4 regions of the Serratia sp. NFX21 genome follow, and region 3 is predicted to be linked to each of the others. Evidence: riboswitches for the same ligand, from Rfam matches in the RefSeq annotation. Region 3 holds a riboswitch; each other region holds the start of a gene.
The links. A riboswitch is a leader RNA that binds a small molecule or an ion and turns the genes downstream of it on or off. The one in region 3 is predicted to bind thiamine pyrophosphate.
Positions count from the first base shown of each region.

Region 1: linked by a shared signal. The riboswitch ahead of tenA (thiaminase II) and the one ahead of thiM (hydroxyethylthiazole kinase) in region 3 are both predicted to bind thiamine pyrophosphate.
Region 2: linked by a shared signal. The riboswitch ahead of thiC (phosphomethylpyrimidine synthase ThiC) and the one ahead of thiM (hydroxyethylthiazole kinase) in region 3 are both predicted to bind thiamine pyrophosphate.
Region 4: linked by a shared signal. The riboswitch ahead of thiB (thiamine ABC transporter substrate binding subunit) and the one ahead of thiM (hydroxyethylthiazole kinase) in region 3 are both predicted to bind thiamine pyrophosphate.

Region 1 is NZ_CP183196.1:3,810,969-3,815,582, reverse strand. Features, by position in the region: gene ACNT1W_RS17925 (ABC transporter permease) at 1-291, opposite strand, end outside; gene ACNT1W_RS17920 (ABC transporter ATP-binding protein) at 288-1,043, opposite strand; gene tenA (thiaminase II) at 1,040-1,720, opposite strand; TPP riboswitch at 1,783-1,885, opposite strand; gene ACNT1W_RS17910 (LLM class flavin-dependent oxidoreductase) at 2,056-3,078, shown strand; gene ACNT1W_RS17905 (GlxA family transcriptional regulator) at 3,156-4,130, shown strand; gene gap (type I glyceraldehyde-3-phosphate dehydrogenase) at 4,210-4,614, shown strand, end outside.
Region 2 is NZ_CP183196.1:784,872-789,485, reverse strand. Features, by position in the region: gene nudC (NAD(+) diphosphatase) at 1-749, opposite strand, end outside; gene ACNT1W_RS03665 (Rsd/AlgQ family anti-sigma factor) at 849-1,352, shown strand; TPP riboswitch at 1,392-1,516, shown strand; gene thiC (phosphomethylpyrimidine synthase ThiC) at 1,632-3,575, shown strand; gene thiE (thiamine phosphate synthase) at 3,568-4,206, shown strand; gene ACNT1W_RS03650 (HesA/MoeB/ThiF family protein) at 4,211-4,614, shown strand, end outside.
Region 3 is NZ_CP183196.1:4,341,459-4,346,072, forward strand. Features, by position in the region: gene gutQ (arabinose-5-phosphate isomerase GutQ) at 1-523, shown strand, start outside; gene ACNT1W_RS20305 (inhibitor of vertebrate lysozyme family protein) at 584-1,042, opposite strand; gene thiD (bifunctional hydroxymethylpyrimidine kinase/phosphomethylpyrimidine kinase) at 1,129-1,929, opposite strand; gene thiM (hydroxyethylthiazole kinase) at 1,926-2,720, opposite strand; TPP riboswitch at 2,757-2,848, opposite strand; gene ACNT1W_RS20320 (GNAT family N-acetyltransferase) at 2,916-3,341, shown strand; gene ACNT1W_RS20325 (MFS transporter) at 3,383-4,614, opposite strand, start outside.
Region 4 is NZ_CP183196.1:1,200,626-1,205,239, reverse strand. Features, by position in the region: gene ACNT1W_RS05610 (sugar efflux transporter) at 1-683, opposite strand, end outside; gene sgrT (glucose uptake inhibitor SgrT) at 840-1,013, opposite strand; gene sgrR (HTH-type transcriptional regulator SgrR) at 1,104-2,765, shown strand; TPP riboswitch at 2,803-2,908, shown strand; gene thiB (thiamine ABC transporter substrate binding subunit) at 2,967-3,953, shown strand; gene thiP (thiamine/thiamine pyrophosphate ABC transporter permease ThiP) at 3,929-4,614, shown strand, end outside.

The sequences.
Region 1 (4,614 bases), 530 kb from region 3:
CGGCATTAGCCAGCGTTGCAGCCGCGGGGAATAAATCATGCACAGCGCCAGTACGGCACCGAGCAACACCCCGGCCAGCAGGCCGCAGGCGATCTCGGCGGCGGTGATCAGCGTGTGGTAACCGAGGTAAGCCCGGTTGTTCCACAGCGCCTGCGCGACTGAAGAGGGTGAAGGCAGCAGAAAAGCCGCAATATCACCCAGAGTGACCAGACCCCACAGCAATAGCAGGCCGGCAAACACCGTCAGGCTGCGGCGCATCCGCGACAGACGGCTTTCAATCTGTGGTTTCATCCGGCGGCCCTCACCAGTTGCAACAACAGCTCGCTCTGGCTTTTTAGCAGTTGAGGATCGTCCGGTGCGCGCGGCGGCAAACCTTCGATAACATGGCTATCGTCAATACCGGCGGGATAGCGGGACAATACCAGCAGGTGATGGCTGAGACGGCAGGCTTCCATTGGGTCGTGGGTAATTAGCAATACGGTGTGCTGCGCCAGCAGTTCGGCGGCCAGTTGCTGGATCATGGCGCGGGTAATGGTGTCCAGCGCCGAGAAAGGCTCATCCATCAGCACAATCGGCTGGCGTTCATACAGGGTACGGGCGATGGCGGCGCGCTGACGCATGCCACCGGACAGCGCAGCAGGCAAGGCATTGCCATAACCACTCAGCCCCACGCGTTCCCGCAGGTGCTCGGCCCAGGGCCGATCGACCTTTTCACCGCGCAGCCGCGCGCCGAGGCTGATGTTCTGGTCAATGGTCAGCCACGGATAGAGCAAATCCTTTTGCCCCATATAAGCGATGCGCCCGGCAATCGGCAGGCCGTCACTGCCGGTCACCGAACCGGAGGTGGGTTTTTCCAGCCCGGCAATAATCTTCAACAGGCTGGTTTTCCCCGCGCCGCTGGCACCGAGCAGGGCGACAAAACTGCCACCTGCGATATCGAAGCTCAGTCGCTCGAAAATCACCTGCTGACCAAAGCGCAGGGTTAAATCCCGTACCTGAATACCCGGCCGAACGCCATGGTGTTGCGCGTTGCCTATACTCATTGGGCATTCAGCCCCATTTGCCAGAAGGCAGATTCCAGCCGGGTGGCGGTGGTGAAAATCTCTGACAGTTCGCCCAGGCGGCTTTCTGCACCGCGCTGGCGGCCGACGTTTTCCAGCAGATCGATAGCGGCCTGCACCCCGGCCAGATAGCCCGGATCGCCATAGTTGCGGATCCACGAGGCATAAGGGTTGCCCTCCATCACCGTGGCAGGGTCGCCCAGCAGCCGCAGGCCAATCTCGGCATAGCCGGCGACGCAGGGCAACAGCGCCGCCAGCAGGTCGAGAGCGTCCCCGGAGTGGCCGATATCGAGTACATAACGGGTGTAATTGAGGGTTTCTGCGGCTTCTGGCTCGGCGGCAATCTGCGGCTCGCTGAGGCCCCAGTCGGCGCAATAGGCCAGATGCAAAGGCAGCTCGGCGACAATCGCATTGAGCGAGGCGGTGGCCGTGCGCATCTCCGGCAGGGTGCGCAGTTTGCTGACCAGCAAGGCGTAAGCGCGGGCAAAGTGGATCAGGAACAGATAGTCCTGGGTCAGATAGCGGCGGAAAGCAGGTTCGGGTAGCGTACCGGCGGCCAGTTGCTGAATAAAGGGGTGAGCGACATAGTCCTGCCAGTGGCTACCGGCGCGCAGGCGCAGTTGGCCGTAGAGACCGTCGTCGAATTGGGGAGTAAACATGGGACCTCCAAAAGTGAGTGGAGATCCGGGCGCGCTGAGGTATGAACAGGCAATGACTGATAGCGTTATTGCCGACCCGTCCCTTCGCTGGCATGACCCAGATCAGGTTCAAAGGGTTCGGCTTGCGCCATCTCAGCCCATTACAGGACACCCCTCGGAGGAGCCTGTTATACGATATTTACTTTTTGATTACAATGTTTGGGCGGGGGGAAACCTGGAGGATTTTCTCTGCCAAAAACGGTTCGTTTAGTGCGGTCGAAGACAATTTTTCTGGCCTGACAGGGGGCATATTTGTCACTGTAATCCGGTCATAATTGAACCTAAGGACACCACCCATGAAGAAAATTGGATTTCTCTCTTTTGGCCACTGGACGCCTTCGTCACAGTCGGGCACCCGTTCGGCCGGCGATGCGTTGCTGCAATCGATCGACCTGGCCGTCGCGGCAGAAGAGCTGGGGGCGGATGGGGCCTATTTCCGCGTGCATCACTTTGCACGCCAGCTTGGCTCGCCATTCCCGCTGTTGGCTGCCATCGGTGCCAAAACCCAGCGTATTGAGATTGGTACCGGCGTGATCGACATGCGCTATGAAAACCCGCTGTATATGGTTGAAGACGCCGGAGCCGCCGACCTGATTTCAGGCGGACGCTTGCAGCTTGGCATCAGCCGCGGTTCTCCCGAGCAGGTGATTGATGGCTGGCGTTACTTTGGTTACACGCCTGCGGACGGCGAGACCGAAGCCGATATGGCCCGCCGCCACACCGAAGTGCTGCTGGACGCGCTGCGCGGTGAAGGCTTTGCCGAACCCAGCCCGCAGCCGATGTTCCCTAATCCTCCTGGCCTGCTGCGCGTTGAACCTTTCTCCGCCGGCCTGCGGGATCGTATTTGGTGGGGTGCCAGCTCAGACGCTACGGCAGTTTGGGCCGCGAAGCTGGGGATGAACCTGCAAAGCTCGACGCTGAAAAACGACGAAACCGGCGAGCCGTTCCACGTGCAGCAGGCCAAACAGATCCGCGCTTACCGCGAGGCCTGGAAGCTGGCAGGACATAAACGAGAGCCGCGGGTGTCGGTCAGCCGCAGCATTTTTGCGCTGATGAACCAGCAGGACCGCAGTTACTTCGGCAATAGCGGGCAGGAAGGCGATCAGGTGGGCTATATCGGCGATCAGACCCGGGCGATATTCGGCCGCAGCTATGCCGCCGAGCCGGAGCTGCTGATCAAACAGCTGGCGCAGGACGAAGCCATTGCCGAAGCGGATACCTTGTTGCTGACGGTGCCAAACCAGTTGGGCGTTGAGTATAACGCCCATGTGATTGAGTCGATCCTGAAGCATATTGCACCGGCGCTGGACTGGCGCTGATAAGTCGCGTACCGAAAGCCCGCCAGCCTCTCCGGTGGCGGGCTTGACTTATTTTGCTCATTTTGTATTTTAAGGACATGCATACTTTTCTGATTATCGTCCCCGAAGGGGGCATGTTATTCGAGTCGGCAGGCATCGCCGACATCCTGATGCAAGCCAACCGCTTGAGGCCCAACGACGCTCCGCTCTACCGGATGGCGATCGTCACCACCCAATCTCACCGGGTGGTGCATGGGTCGTCCGGCTTGAATCTGTTGGCCGATCATCGTCTTTCAGATCTCGACCCAGAGCAGGAACGCGACACCATCATAGTGACCGGAAAAGGCGCGACCGAGGAGGAGAGTGCCTATGTTGTCGACTGGCTACGGCGTGCCGCACCCCAGGCGCGGCGTATTGCGTCGGTTTGCGGTGGGGCGTTGCTGCTGGCCGAAGCCGGTTTGCTGGATGGACGCCGTGCCACCACCCATTGGCGATTGCTGGAAACCTTGCAGACTCGTTTTCCAAAAGTGCAGGTCGAAAATGGGCCGTTGTACGTGCAGGATGGTTCCGTCTGGACTTCGGGCGGGGTCAGTTCCGGCTTCGATCTCACCTTGGCTCTGGTGGAAGACGATTACGGTTTTGTTCAGGCACGCGAAGTGGCGCAAGATCTGGTGATGTTCCTGCGTCGGCCTGGTGGTCAGGCGCAGTTCAGCCGTTATCCTTTAAATCAGGCTAAAACCCCTGGCCCAATCCGCGATCTTCAGTCGTGGATCCTGGAGAATCTGGCCGCAGACCTTTCCGTTGAGCAGTTGGCGGAACGGGTTGCCATGAGTCCGCGTAACTTTACCCGGGTGTTCACGCGTGAAACCGGTATTTCCCCCGCCAAATTTGTTGAAGAAGGGCGTTTATATCTGGCCCGGCAACGCCTGGAGCAGAGTGCGGAAGGTATTGAGCAAATCGCCATCAGTTGCGGGTTTGGCAATGGCCTCAATCTGCGGCGCGTTTTTGAGCGGCATTTGCAACTCTCACCTACCGAATATCGCGAGCGTTTTCATTCCCGCATGTTGGCCTAAATTGATCTGCAAACGTCATTTACGACACTGATATCTCCGGTTTAGATTGGTGACAGAGCCAATAATGAAGGAGTAGATCATGGTCAAAGTAGGCATTAATGGATTCGGCAGGATCGGCAGGAACGTGTTGCGCGCAGCGTTAGGTCGCAGCGACTTTCAGGTTGTGGCAATCAATGATTTGACCGACAGCAAAACCCTGGCGCACCTGCTGAAATACGATTCGCTTTCAGGCACTCTGGCAGCCAGCGTCGAAGCCGGTGAGAACCAGTTGCTGCTCGATGGTCGACCGATTCATGTTTTCTCCGAAAGAGATCCGGCTGCCATCCCATGGAGCAGCGTGGGTGTTGAGGTAGTGATTGAGGCGACGGGCTTCTTCACCGACAAAGCCAAGGCTGAAGTGCACATCACCCAAGGCGGTGCCAAGCGAGTCATTATCTCGGCACCGGGCAAGGACGATGATATTACGCTGGTGCTGGGCGTTAAC
Region 2 (4,614 bases), 1.7 Mb from region 3:
GCTACGGTGTCCTCTATCAGGCGACGCGCTACCGTGCCGGGCGGCGGTAATAGCGGCAACCGATCGTAGCGGTACCAACCGGCGTTAAGCAGCTCTTTCGGATCGTGGCGGATCTCGCCGCGGTGGTAATCGGCCATAAAGGCCATCATCAACGAGTGCGGGAACGGCCAGGGTTGTGAGGTGACATAACGCAGGTTTTTGATTTCAATATTACTTTCTTCCATCACCTCGCGTGCGGCCGCCTGCTCCAGCGTTTCGCCAACCTCGACAAAGCCGGCCAGTACGGTATGAATACCGCCGCGATGGCGCACATGTTGTGCCAGCAGGATCTCATCGTCACGCCGAATGGCAACGATCACGCAGGGGGCGATCTGCGGGTAGTAGCGCTCCCGGCAGTGACCGCACAGGCAGGCACTTTCGGTGCGGCTGAGATGCATTTCATGGCCGCAGTAACCGCAGTAGCGATGGGAACGGTAAAACTCGGCCAGTTGTACGCCCCGTCCGGCAAGCTGGAACAGCCCGCGATCCAGTTCTAACAGTTGGCGTACCGATCCCATCTCCTGCGGCATTGCGTGGCGCACCAGCCAGACCGGCAATCCTTCCCATTCGCCAATAACACGAGCCATTCTTCCCAGCAGGGAAAATGACGCGGCCAAACCGCACGGCAATTCACCGTTCGGTAACCAAAGTTTGCTTTCATGGCTGACGATCCACCAGCCATTTTCATTACCCGTTAATGCAAGTTCCATATCGTTGTTGCACAACCTCAGCTTCACTGGCACTCTACAAATCGGCCTTGTTACATTTTAATAACTTACTGTTACGTTTTATTACTTACGGAGTCAAACATGCTCAACCGTTTGGAAAGCCTGACTCAGCGCGTTGGTGGTAGTAATGAATTAGTAGATCAATGGCTTCAGGCACGCAAGCAGTTGCTGGTCGCCTATTGTGCCCTGGTGGGCATTAAACCTAACAAAGAAAAGCATACGCCGCTGAATGAAAAAGCGCTGGAGAACTTTTGCCATAATCTGGTGGATTATCTCTCCGCCGGCCATTTTCATATCTATGACAGAATAATCAAGCAAGTGGAAGGCGCATCCAGTCCGAAAATGTCTCTGGCGGTCAACATCTATCCCAAGCTGTGGGCCAATACCGAGCAGATCATGGCTTTCCACGATCGCTATACCGAAGTGGATATCGATCAGGACCTGTGTCTGGAATTACATCAGGCGTTATCCGATATCGGTGAAACGCTGGCGGCTCGTTTTACCCTTGAAGACAGGCTGATCCAACTGGCGGCTGAAACCTGGCAGCAGGCTGAGCCGGACAAAACGCTGGATCCAGCCGGCTAAAATTTTGTAGTCTTTTTTATTATCCCTCCTATACTGGAGGGCATCTTGTCGGAGTGCCTAGCGCCTGATTTGTTCATCAAATTGGCCAGGCTGAGACCGTTAATTCGGGATCCGCGGAACCTGATCGGGTTAATACCCGCGAAGGGAACAAGAGTAATCTATCGCCACAGGCAGGTGACCCCGATTTGGGATAATCCTGCTTTGCCGGCCAGCATCATTACTCCCTCCGAGCTCCAGACAAGCAACTTTCCCAACCCAACACACTGGTAGGAACTTGCTATGTCTAACGTTAACAAACCCCGCGCTCGTAAAGAGCAACGCGAAGAAGCCCAGCAGTTTATCAACACCCTGCAAGGCGTTTCCTTCCCCAACTCACGCCGGATCTATCTGCAGGGCTCACGTAGTGACCTGCAGGTGCCAATGCGTGAAATTCAGCTCAGCCCGACGCTGATCGGTGGCGATAAGGACAACCCGAAGTACGAGCCAAACGAAGCGATTCCGGTGTACGACACTGCCGGCCCTTACGGTGATCCCCAATCAGAACTCAACGTGCATAGCGGCCTGGCGAAGCTACGCGCCGGTTGGATCGCTGAACGCGGTGATACCGAAGCGCTCAAGGGCGTCAGTTCAGGTTTCACCCAGCAGCGCCTGGCCGATGAAGGCCTGGATCACCTGCGCTTTGAACATCTGCCGTTGCCGCGCAAGGCACAACCGGGCAAACGCGTGACCCAGTTGCACTACGCGCGTGCCGGCACCGTCACCCCGGAAATGGAATTTATCGCCATTCGCGAAAACATGGGGCGCGAGCGCATCCGTGGCGAGGTATTACGCCACCAGCATCCTGGCCAAAGTTGGGGGGCCAACCTGCCGGAGAATATCACGCCGGAATTCGTTCGCCAGGAAGTCGCCGCAGGGCGCGCCATCATCCCCGCCAATATCAACCACCCGGAATCCGAACCGATGATCATCGGCCGTAACTTCCTGGTGAAGGTTAACGCCAACATCGGCAACTCGGCGGTGACCTCCTCGATCGAGGAAGAGGTCGAGAAACTGGTGTGGTCCACCCGCTGGGGCGCGGATACCGTGATGGATCTGTCTACCGGCCGCTATATCCACGAAACCCGCGAATGGATCCTGCGTAACAGCCCGGTGCCAATTGGCACGGTGCCTATCTATCAGGCGCTGGAAAAGGTGAACGGCGTGGCGGAAAACCTCACCTGGGAAATGTTCCGCGATACGCTGCTGGAGCAGGCGGAGCAAGGGGTTGACTACTTCACCATTCACGCCGGCGTGCTGCTGCGCTACGTGCCGATGACCGCCAAACGCCTGACCGGCATCGTTTCCCGCGGCGGTTCGATCATGGCCAAATGGTGCCTGTCACATCATCAGGAAAACTTCCTGTACCAGCACTTCCGCGAAATCTGTGAGATTTGCGCCGCCTATGACGTTTCTCTTTCCCTCGGCGACGGCCTGCGGCCGGGCTCAATTCAGGACGCCAACGACGAGGCACAGTTCGCCGAACTGCACACTTTGGGTGAGTTGACCAAAATTGCCTGGGAATATGATGTGCAGGTGATGATCGAAGGCCCTGGCCACGTGCCGATGCAGATGATCCGCCGCAACATGACCGAGGAGCTGGAGCACTGCCACGAAGCACCATTCTATACTCTTGGCCCACTGACCACCGATATCGCTCCGGGTTATGACCACTTTACCTCCGGCATCGGGGCCGCGATGATCGGCTGGTTCGGCTGCGCCATGCTGTGTTACGTCACGCCAAAGGAGCATCTCGGGCTGCCGAACAAAGAGGACGTCAAGCAGGGGCTGATCACCTACAAAATTGCCGCTCACGCCGCCGACCTGGCAAAAGGCCACCCCGGTGCGCAAATCCGCGATAACGCCATGTCCAAGGCGCGCTTCGAATTCCGCTGGGAAGATCAGTTCAATCTGGCGCTTGATCCAGCCACTGCTCGCGCTTATCACGACGAAACCCTGCCGCAGGAGTCCGGCAAAATCGCCCACTTCTGCTCTATGTGCGGGCCAAAATTCTGCTCGATGAAAATTTCGCAGGAAGTTCGCGACTATGCCGCCGCGCAAGAAGCGGCCAAACCGATAGCAGTGCAGCTAACCGGCATGGAAAAGATGTCGGCCGAGTTCCGCTCACGCGGCAGCGAGCTGTACCACAGCGCCGGTAACCTGCAAGAGGAATTGAGCAATGACTGATATCACCACGCCCTTCCCCGCCACGCCTCACAAGTTGGGGTTATACCCGGTAGTCGACAGCGTTGAATGGATTGCCCGTTTGCTGGACGCAGGCGTCACTACCCTTCAACTGCGGATTAAGGATCTGCCGGATGAACAGGTCGAGGACGACATTGCCGCCGCTATTGCCCTCGGCAAGCGCTACGACGCCCGATTGTTTATCAACGACTACTGGCAACTGGCGATTAAGCACGGTGCCTATGGCGTACATCTCGGCCAGGAGGATTTGGACACTACCGATCTGGCCGCCATTCACCGCGCCGGGCTACGTTTGGGGGTTTCCACTCATGACGATAGTGAACTGGCCCGCGCCATTGCGGTAAAACCTTCCTATATCGCACTGGGGCATATTTTTCCGACGCAAACCAAAGACATGCCTTCTGCCCCACAGGGTCTGGTGGAGCTGAAACGCCATATCGCCGGGCTGAGTGACTACCCAACGGTGGCGATCGGCGGGATCAGTATCGATCGCGTGGCGGCAGTGCTGGATTGTGGCGTCGGTAGCGTCGCCGTGGTCAGCGCCATTACCCAGGCCCCGGACTGGCGCGCAGCGACTGCACAACTGCTGCAACTGATCGAAGGCAAGGAGTGATGCCATGCTGAACGATCAAGAATTCCTGCGCTACAGCCGCCAGTTGCTGCTGGAAGACATCGGCCCCGCAGGCCAAGAGAAACTAAAACAGTCGACGGTACTGATCGTCGGGTTGGGGGGGTTAGGCTCCCCCGCCTCGCTTTATCTGGCCGCCGCCGGTGTCGGCACCCTGCTGCTGGCCGATGACGATAGGCTGCACGTCACCAATTTGCAGCGTCAGATCCTCTATCGCAGCAGCGACGTTTCCCAAAGCAAAGCCGCCCTGGCAAAGCACCAGCTACAGGCGCTGAACCCGATGGTCGAATCCATTGCGCTGGAACAGCGTCTGCAGGGGGAAGTGTTACAGCGCGCCGTACAACGCGCCGATTTAATTTTGGACTGTAGCGATAACATGGAAACCCGCCATGC
Region 3 (4,614 bases):
GATGGGGCTGGCGCCAACCTCCAGCGCGGTCAATACGCTGATGATGGGTGACGCACTGGCAATGGCGCTGATGCGTCAACGCGGTTTCAACGCCGAAGACTTTGCTCGTTCGCATCCGGGCGGCAGCCTGGGCGCACGCCTGCTGAACCGGGTACATCACCTGATGCGCACCGGCGATCGCCTGCCGCAGGTCAGCGAAAGCGCCAACGTAATGGAAGCGATGCTGGAACTGAGCCGTACCGGGTTGGGGCTGGTGCCAGTGTGCGACGCACAGCAAAAAGTGGTGGGGGTGTTTACCGACGGCGACCTGCGTCGCTGGTTGGTGAAAGGCAATAGCCTGCAGGATGCGTTAAGCCCGGCGATCACCCGCCCCGGCTACCGTTTACCGGAACAATGGCGCGCCGGAGAAGCACTGGAAGCGTTGCACGAACAACACATCAGCGCTGCGCCGGTGGTCAATCTTGAGGGGGTGTTGGTGGGTGCCATCAACCTGCACGACCTGCATCAGGCCGGTATCGGCTGACCCATTAACTAATGCTGCCCGTTTGTCCCCTCTCCTTTGGGAGAGGGGCTTCTAATCCGCTTATTTCCAGTCCGGATTATTCTCGAACTGTTGCTTCAACAGCGCCTTCATATCGTCGTTCGGTTTACCCAACCACTGATATTTAGCGTATTTCTTCGGATGATCAATCGCTTCCGGCTTATTCGCCACCTCGACGCGTACCGCCCAGGCCTGCGACTTGTCTTCTTTAAACGCCACCATCATAAAGTTGTTGGCGCAGTCGTGGGGTTTACAGATATTACCCACCAGATAGTTTTGCCCCTTCCAGCTCAGGCTTTGCGCCGGGGTCGAAGTCCCCACCCCTTTGCGTGCCCAACCAGGCAAGCGGGCCTGCCCCTTCACCATATTCTGCCAACTGCTCTGATAGCCAGGCTGCTGGATCACATCAGAAGTCGTGACGATCTGCTGGGCAAAGCCCCCCACGCTGAAGCTGAGCAACGCGCCGAAGATGGCGCCGCGAAGTGCGTTTTGTCCTGTCATGGCCTTCTCCCTTGATAAAATTTAATCGCACCCGGCCAATACCGGGCCTGGATCTAGTCAGACCACAAGGGTAGCAAAAAGTTGGCTCACCACCAGGCGTGAAAATGATGCACCGGCCCGATACCGTGCCCCACTTCCAGCGTATCGGCCTGCTGCAAGGCTTTTTGCAGATAATCCTTGGCGGCAGCCACCGTGCCTGCCCAGTCGTCGTGACGCGGACGCAGGGCGGCCAATGCGGCAGACAGCGTGCAGCCGGTGCCATGCGTATGGCGGGTCGCTACGCGCGGTGCAGTAAAGCGTTGCTCCAGTCCCGCACTGAACAGCCAGTCCGGGCTTTCACTTTCGCTAAGATGGCCGCCCTTCATCAATACCGCCTGGCAACCCATCGCCAACAGTGCTCGCCCCTGCTCACGCATCTGGCGTTCATTTTCCGCCGGGGCGCATTCCAGCAGAGCCGCCGCTTCCGGCAGGTTCGGCGTGATGATCGACACCAGCGGCAACAGCTCGCAGCGAATCGATTCCACCGCCTCCGGCGCCAGCAGAGGATCGCCGCTTTTCGCCAGCATCACCGTATCCAGTACCACAAACGACGGCTGATAGTGACGTAAACGCTCCGCGACCGCCTGCACAATATCGGCGTTGGCCAACATGCCAATTTTGGTGCTGTCGATACGCAGGTCGCTGAACACGGAATCAAGCTGGGCAGCGACAAAAGCCGGTTCGATGTTATACACCGACTGCACGCCGCGGGTATTTTGCGCCACCAGCGCGGTGATTACCGAGGCACCGTAGGCCCCCAGCGCGGAGAAGGCTTTCAGGTCGGCCTGGATGCCGGCCCCCCCGCTCGGATCGGTGCCGGCGATGGTCAACGCGTTAATCCGTTTCATTGCAGATCCTCCGGACGCAGTTGGTACAGAGCGTCGAGGAATGCCGGGGTAAAACTGCCCGGCCCGGCGGCGCGGCGCGTGGCCATCTCACCGCAAAGTGACATCACCCGGCAGGCAGTCGCCACGTTGTCCAACCGATCGCCCGGCAGGCTGCAAAATGCCGCCACCACGGCCGAAAGTGCGCAACCGGTACCCACCACTCGCGTCATCAGCACGTCGCCCCCGGCGACCGCCCAGTCACACTGGCCGTCGGTGATGTAATCCACCACGCCGGTCACCGCCACCACGGCCCCACTGTTTCGTGCCAATTCGCGCGCCGCCGGTAACGCCGCCAGTGAATCGTCAGCGCTGTCGACGCCGCGCCCACTCGCCTGCAGGCCACTCAGCGCCATGATTTCAGAAGCATTGCCGCGGATTGCCGCCGGCTTTTCGCCCAGTAAACGTTGGGCAAAGGCGGTGCGATACGCCAGCCCACCGACGGCGACCGGATCCAGCGTCCAGGGTGTGCCTGCCGCATTGGCAACTTCTATCGCCGCCAGCATGGATTCGGCGCGTGATGCATTGAGAGTGCCGATATTGACCAGCAAGGCATCCGCCAGCCGGCTGAACTGTGCCGCTTCGGTCGGCTCAACCACCATCGCCGGGGAAGCACCGAGCGCCAGCAACACGTTAGCCGTCAGCTCCTGCACCACTTCGTTGGTCAGGCAGTGAATCAATGGGGATTGGCGTTTAAATTGGGTTAAACAGGCCGCGGCGCGGGCGCCGGGTAAAACATCAGGTCGAGCGAGCATATTCCTCCCAACCGGCGTTCAAGAAGGCGGGTACCGGTTGGGGCACCGAGACTTCCCTACGCTGGCATAATCCAGATCAGGTAATACGGGTAAAATCTCAGCCCCTAGAGGCACCCCGAGTCAGACGGCCATTATTGGGGTTGCCGTCGGTGAGGTCAATCGCGCTATAGTGACAAAAAATAAAAAGGAGCCGCCATGCGAATAAGAAAATACCAAGAGGCCGATCGTCCCTTCCTGCGCACCCTGTATCTGGCATCGCGCAAGGCGGCGTTTCCCTGGCGTGATACCGAAGATTACCGACTGGAAGATTTCGATCGCTCAACGCTGGGTGAGGACATTTGGGTGGCGGAAGAAAAGGGCAAGCGGCTGGGGTTCGTCTCGATTTATCGTCAGGATAACTTTATTCACAATCTGTATGTCGACCCTCAGCTACCGCCTCTTGGCGTCGGTAGCGCCCTGCTGCAGGCGGCGGAGCAAACCTTCACTGCCACCGGCTCGCTGAAATGCCTGGTGAAGAATGAGAAGGCGCTGGCCTTTTACCACAAACACGGTTGGCGGACGATCGCTACCGGCAATGACGGCGCGGAAGACTATTACCTGATGCACTCGCCGACAAAGTAAAGGGGCGCCGTGCTGTGGCGCCCCCTTTCATGAACCCCTGGTCAGACGGCAGAAACCGCCGGGGTCAATTTGCCGCGTGCGCGGATATTTCTAACCAGTAGCCCCGACACGATGATCCCGGCACAGGCAAACATGCCCATCAGGCCAAAGACAATCTTGTAGCCGGTTAACCCTGGGAAGGCATCGAGAATGTGGCCGTACAGGCTGAAGCAAAACATCGCCGGGGCATAGCCGATAAAACTACCCAACGCCATCGCCGCACCGGTATGTTCCTCATCAATCCCCGCCTCACCGATCGGGGCGAAGAACACCGCGCGTTGGGTAAAGACCACCGCCCCAAATCCCAGCGTACAGGCCATGCCCAAATACACCGGCATTTGCTCATGTGGCAACAGAATCAATAATGCCAGCGCAATGGCGCTGATAATAAAGGTGTAGAATAAATACTTGCTCGGGGATTTTAATACTTTATCCGCGATCAAACCGCCAATCGGCCCACCCACCATCTTTAGGCAATACTGATTAATAATCCCATAGGCACCCACCAGCGCAATCGGCAATGCATAGACATGGCTCAGGAAAGGAATAAAGAACGTCAGCCCGCAATAGACGGCATATACACAGAAAACGCTGAAGGCAATCAGCCAAACCGTTTTATTTTTTAATACGCTGCTCATCCCCGGTTTTTTATCGGCCGGCGCTTCGCTCTTAGAGGCTGTTTTTTCCTCCGGGCTTTCTTTCATTACCAACAGAATAATAATCCCTACGATAATCGCGATCGCCGAATAAAACAGTATCCCAACCTTGAAGCCAAGATAACCGCTGCCAAACGCGGTAAACAGTGCTAACGCAGAAAACGCCACAACGGTATCCACCACGCCGCGTCCGGTTTCGAAAAAGCCGAACAGCCGCCCCTGTTGAGTGCTGTTCCCCAGCATACTCACCGATTTGAGCAGCACCGGCCAGTTCAGCATGTCACAGGTGACCCCAAACAACGCCCAGACAAACAGAATGCCCCAGTAGCCCGGCATGCTGGACAGATAAATACCGAGCAAGCCGGTGGCGATCAGTGAAAACGACATGGTAAAGCGGCGCGGCAGACGGTCGGAGAAATAAATCGACAAGAAGAAGCCAATGGTGGTCACAATCGAGTTGACCGACATGGCGTTACCAATTTCCCCGTTACTCAGGTGAAAGTATTCTTGCATCGGCACATAAAACGCATCCTTAAGGGAGGGTAATTTATATATTGTCCCGCCACATAAGACCAACA
Region 4 (4,614 bases), 2.1 Mb from region 3:
AACAAACGACGTACATCGCGGTTGCGCCAGGCGCTGACGGGGGCAATCGGAACCGAAGCAGTAGCGTTCAGCTCCGTACTACTGTGCTCCGCACGTGGCACAGAAGGCAGGGTAAACCACACCAGCAAGGCGCAAATCGCGAAGGTCGCAGCGGCAATCATGAACATCCAGGTAAACCCGTAGTTCAGCGCCAGCGTAAATGACAGCGGCGGGCCAATCACCCAGGCCAGCGACAGTTGCGCACGCATCACCGAGCTGAACATCACCACTTCGCGCGCCGAGCTGTCTGCATATTCTCGTGCCAGCGCAAAAATCTGCGGCATCGCGGTATTGGCAATCGCCGACAGCAATACCCCGGCGGTGATCAGCGTCAGGTAGTCACGGTTAAAGGCAAACAGCAGGCAGTTACCGACCGCCATCAGGCAGCACAGCAAAATCAACTTGCGACGATCGCCGCGCGTATCCGAACGCTTGGCCAACAGGAAACTTACCGCGATGCCGACAATAGCGTTGACGGTATAGAACAGGCCAACCCACAGCGGCCGCACCTTAACCTCGGTGGTCAGGAACAGGCTCAGCGTCGGCGCCAAAAGCGCGCCGGCAATGCCGGAAAGAAAGGCAATCAGCAGGAATGCGGCAAAGACGGGATTAAAGCGGCGTGGCAGCCAGCGCTGACGTTTCATCTCTTCGTTCCTGACCCTAAAGCGGAAGACAGAACCTTAGGCTACGGTGGCAAAATTGCAAGAATATCCCCGCGACCGAGAATAAAAAAACCAGTGGGTATGATCCCACTGGCTGGTGAACAACACCATTACTCAGAAACTTTTTCTACCCGAGCCTCACAGATGCTCACGGTATTGCTTATCCGTCATCGAGTGGATGTCCCACTGGGTCAGATGGGCCAGCATCTCCAGCCGCGCCTGTTCAGGCACCAGCCCCAACCAATCGGCCCGCTGGCGACGCACCGCGCTGAAATAGCGCTGATAGAACTGTTTTGACAAGAAAACCTTCATCCGTCGCCCTCCCCCTTTCATTGAAGAAAATTATCGGCGTAATATAGGGAAAGATAAATTGATGGGTTGATGCCGGAGCGTTCCTCTTTTATGTCCACCTCCAGATTGCAACAGCAGTTCATTCGCCTGTGGCAGCGCTGCCACGGCGAGCCGACCGAAACCACCCTGCAGGAGCTGGCCGAAGTGCTCAGCTGTTCGCGCCGCCACGTGCGTTCGCTACTGGGTGCCATGCAGCACCAGGGCTGGTTAACCTGGCAGGCCGAGTCCGGGCGCGGCAAGCGTTCACGGCTCACCTTTCACTACACCGGTCTGGCACTGCAGCAACAGCGGGCGGAGGAATTGCTGGAGCAAGACCGTATCGATCAACTGGTGCAACTGGTCGGCGATAAAAACGTGGTGCGCCAGATGTTGCTGTCCCAACTGGGACGCAGCTTTCGTCAGGGGAAACACATCCTGCGGGTGCTCTACTATCGCCAGTTGTACAACCTGCTGCCCGGCTCGGCGCTGCGGCGCTCGGAAACCCATCTGGCACGGCAGATTTTCAGCGGTCTGACGCGGATAAACGAGGAAAACGGGGAACTGGAGTCTGATCTTTCGCATCACTGGCAAGCTTTGACCCCGCTGCATTGGCGTTTTTATCTCCGCCCGGCGATTCATTTTCACCATGGCCGCGAGCTGGAAATGGAGGATGTCATCAGCTCGCTTACCCGTTTGATGCCACAGCCACTGTTTTCACATCTCGAACGCGTGACCTCACCGACGCCTTATGTGATCGACGTGCATTTGCACAGTCCCGATTACTGGCTGCCGTGGCTGCTGGGCAGCGTGCCCGCGATGATCCTGCCGCGCGAATGGCAAAGCCTGCCGGACTTCTCGCGCCACCCGGTGGGCACCGGGCCATATAGCGTGGTACGCAACCACCGCAGCCAGATGAAAATCCATGCCTTTGACGATTACTTTGGCTACCGCGCGCTGATCGATGAGGTGAATATCTGGGTGCTGCCGGAAGTGACCGAAGAACTGGTACATTCCGGCGTCCAGTTGCAGGCGGACGACACCGGCAAAAACGAACTGGAAAGCCGGCTGGAAGAAGGCTGTTATTTCCTGCTGTTCGATCAGCGTTCGCCACTGGCGGCCGATCCGGCCATTCGCAGTTGGCTGTGCGAGTTGATCAACCCCATTTCGCTGCTGAGCAATGCCGGCCCGGTCTATCAACGCTATTGGTCGCCGGCCTACGGCCTTCTGCCGCGCTGGCATCACAACCGCGCACTGGCACAATTGCCCAAACCGGACGGGTTGACCGAACTGACGTTGACTTACTACAGCGAGCACTCGGAGTTCCACGCCATTCAGTTGGCGATCGAACCCCTGCTGGCGCAGCAGGGTATCAAGCTGAAGATCCAGGCCGTGGATTACGACACCTGGCATAAAGGCGAAGCCATCAGCGATTTGTGGCTCGGCAGCGCCAACTTCTATCTGCCGCTGGAGTTCTCGCTGTTCGCCACCCTGTATGAACTGCCGCTGATGCAGCACTGCATGAACGAAGATCTCGCTGAGGATGCCGCGTTGTGGCGCGCCAATAGCCTGCCGCTGGCCGATTTTTGCCAGCGCCTGGTCAGCAATCATCAGTTACACCCGCTGTTCCACCACTGGTTGCAATTGCACGGCCAGCGCAGCATGCGCGGCGTACGGATGAATACCCTGGGCTGGTTTGATTTTAAATCCGCCTGGTTTGCGCCGCCGGAAGCATAAGCGCCTTTCACCGACGCCCGTTAGTCTTTACAATGACGCCGTCTCAACGGGGTGCAAAATGCGGCGTGCCGCTTTTGCTGAGAACAAACCCGTCGAACCTGATCCGGTCAATACCGGCGGAGGGATTTGAGCCCAGCGAACCGGCAGCCGCCGCTCGCCCCCTCAGATACCCTTGCCCCCCTAAATTTTCAGGAGTGCAAAGTGGTCAAAAAAAGCCTGCCCTTGTTACTGTTGTTGTGCGCCGCACCGGTGTTCGCCAAACCGGTACTGACGGTCTACACCTATGACTCTTTCGCTGCCGACTGGGGCCCTGGCCCGGCGGTCAAAAAAGCCTTTGAAGCCCAGTGCGACTGTGAGCTGAAGTTTGTCGCGCTGGAAGACGGCGTTTCGCTGCTTAACCGTCTGCGCATGGAAGGAAAAAACAGTGCCGCCGACGTGGTGTTGGGGCTGGACAACAATTTGCTGCAGGCCGCGCAACAAACCGGTTTATTTGCGCCGAGCAACGTCGACAGCACCAAACTGAGCGTGCCCGGCGGCTGGCAGGATAAAACCTTCGTGCCTTATGACTACGGCTACTTTGCCTTCGTTTACAACAAAGAAAAACTGAAGAACCCGCCCAAAAGCCTGCAAGAGTTGGTCGACAGTGACCAGAACTGGAAGGTGATTTACGAAGATCCGCGTACCAGCACGCCGGGCCTCGGCCTGCTGTTGTGGATGCAGAAAGTCTATGGCGACAAGGCTCCCGAAGCCTGGCAAAAGCTGGCAAAGAAAACCGTTACCGTGACCAAGGGCTGGAGTGAGGCTTACGGCCTGTTCCTGAAAGGCGAAGGCGACCTGGTACTCAGCTACACCACCTCTCCGGCCTACCATCTGATTGAAGAAAAGAAAGACAGTTACGCCGCCGCTAACTTCAGCGAAGGCCACTACCTGCAGGTCGAGGTGGCAGGCAAACTCAAGGCCGGCAAACAGCCGGAGTTGGCAGAGCGGTTTATGCAATTTATGGTGACCCCGGCGTTCCAGAACAGCATTCCCACCGGCAACTGGATGTATCCGGTGATCAAAACCCAGCTGCCGGCCGGGTTTGAGCAAATGACCGTACCGCAGACCGCGTTGCAATACAGCGCTGAAGAAGTGGCCAAACAACGCGGCAACTGGATCCGGGCATGGCAAACCGCCGTCAGCCACTGATCCCACGCTGGCTATGGCCGGGGCTGCTGGCTTCCGGTCTGATCCTGACCATCGCCGTACTGGCGATGGGTTCGCTGTGGCGACACGCGCCCGAAAGCGACTGGCAGGGTCTGTGGCAGGACAGCTACCTGTGGCACGTGGTGCGTTTCACCTTCTGGCAGGCGTTGCTGTCGGCACTGATCTCGGTGCTGCCCGCTATCCTGCTGGCGCGAGCGCTGTTCCGTCGCCGTTTCCCTGGCCGCCAATTGCTGCTACGGCTGTGCGCCATGACGCTGGTGCTGCCGGTACTGGTGGCGGTATTCGGCCTGCTCAGTGTTTATGGCCGACAAGGCTGGCTGGCCGCAATATGCGGTTGGCTCGGCATTAACTACAGTTTCTCCCCCTATGGCCTGCAGGGCATTCTGTTGGCCCATATGTTCTTCAACCTGCCGCTGGCGACCCGCCTGCTGCTACAGGCGCTGGAAAACATTCCGGTCGAACAGCGTCAACTGGCTGCGCAGCTTGGCATGAGCGGTCGGCAGCAGTTCCGCTTTGTCGAGTGGCCGGCACTACGCCGCCAGATCCTGCCGAGCGGTGCGCTGATCTTTATGCTGTGCTTTGCCAGTTTCGCCACCGTATTGTCACTGGGCGGCGGGCCGCAGGCCACCACCATCGAATTGGC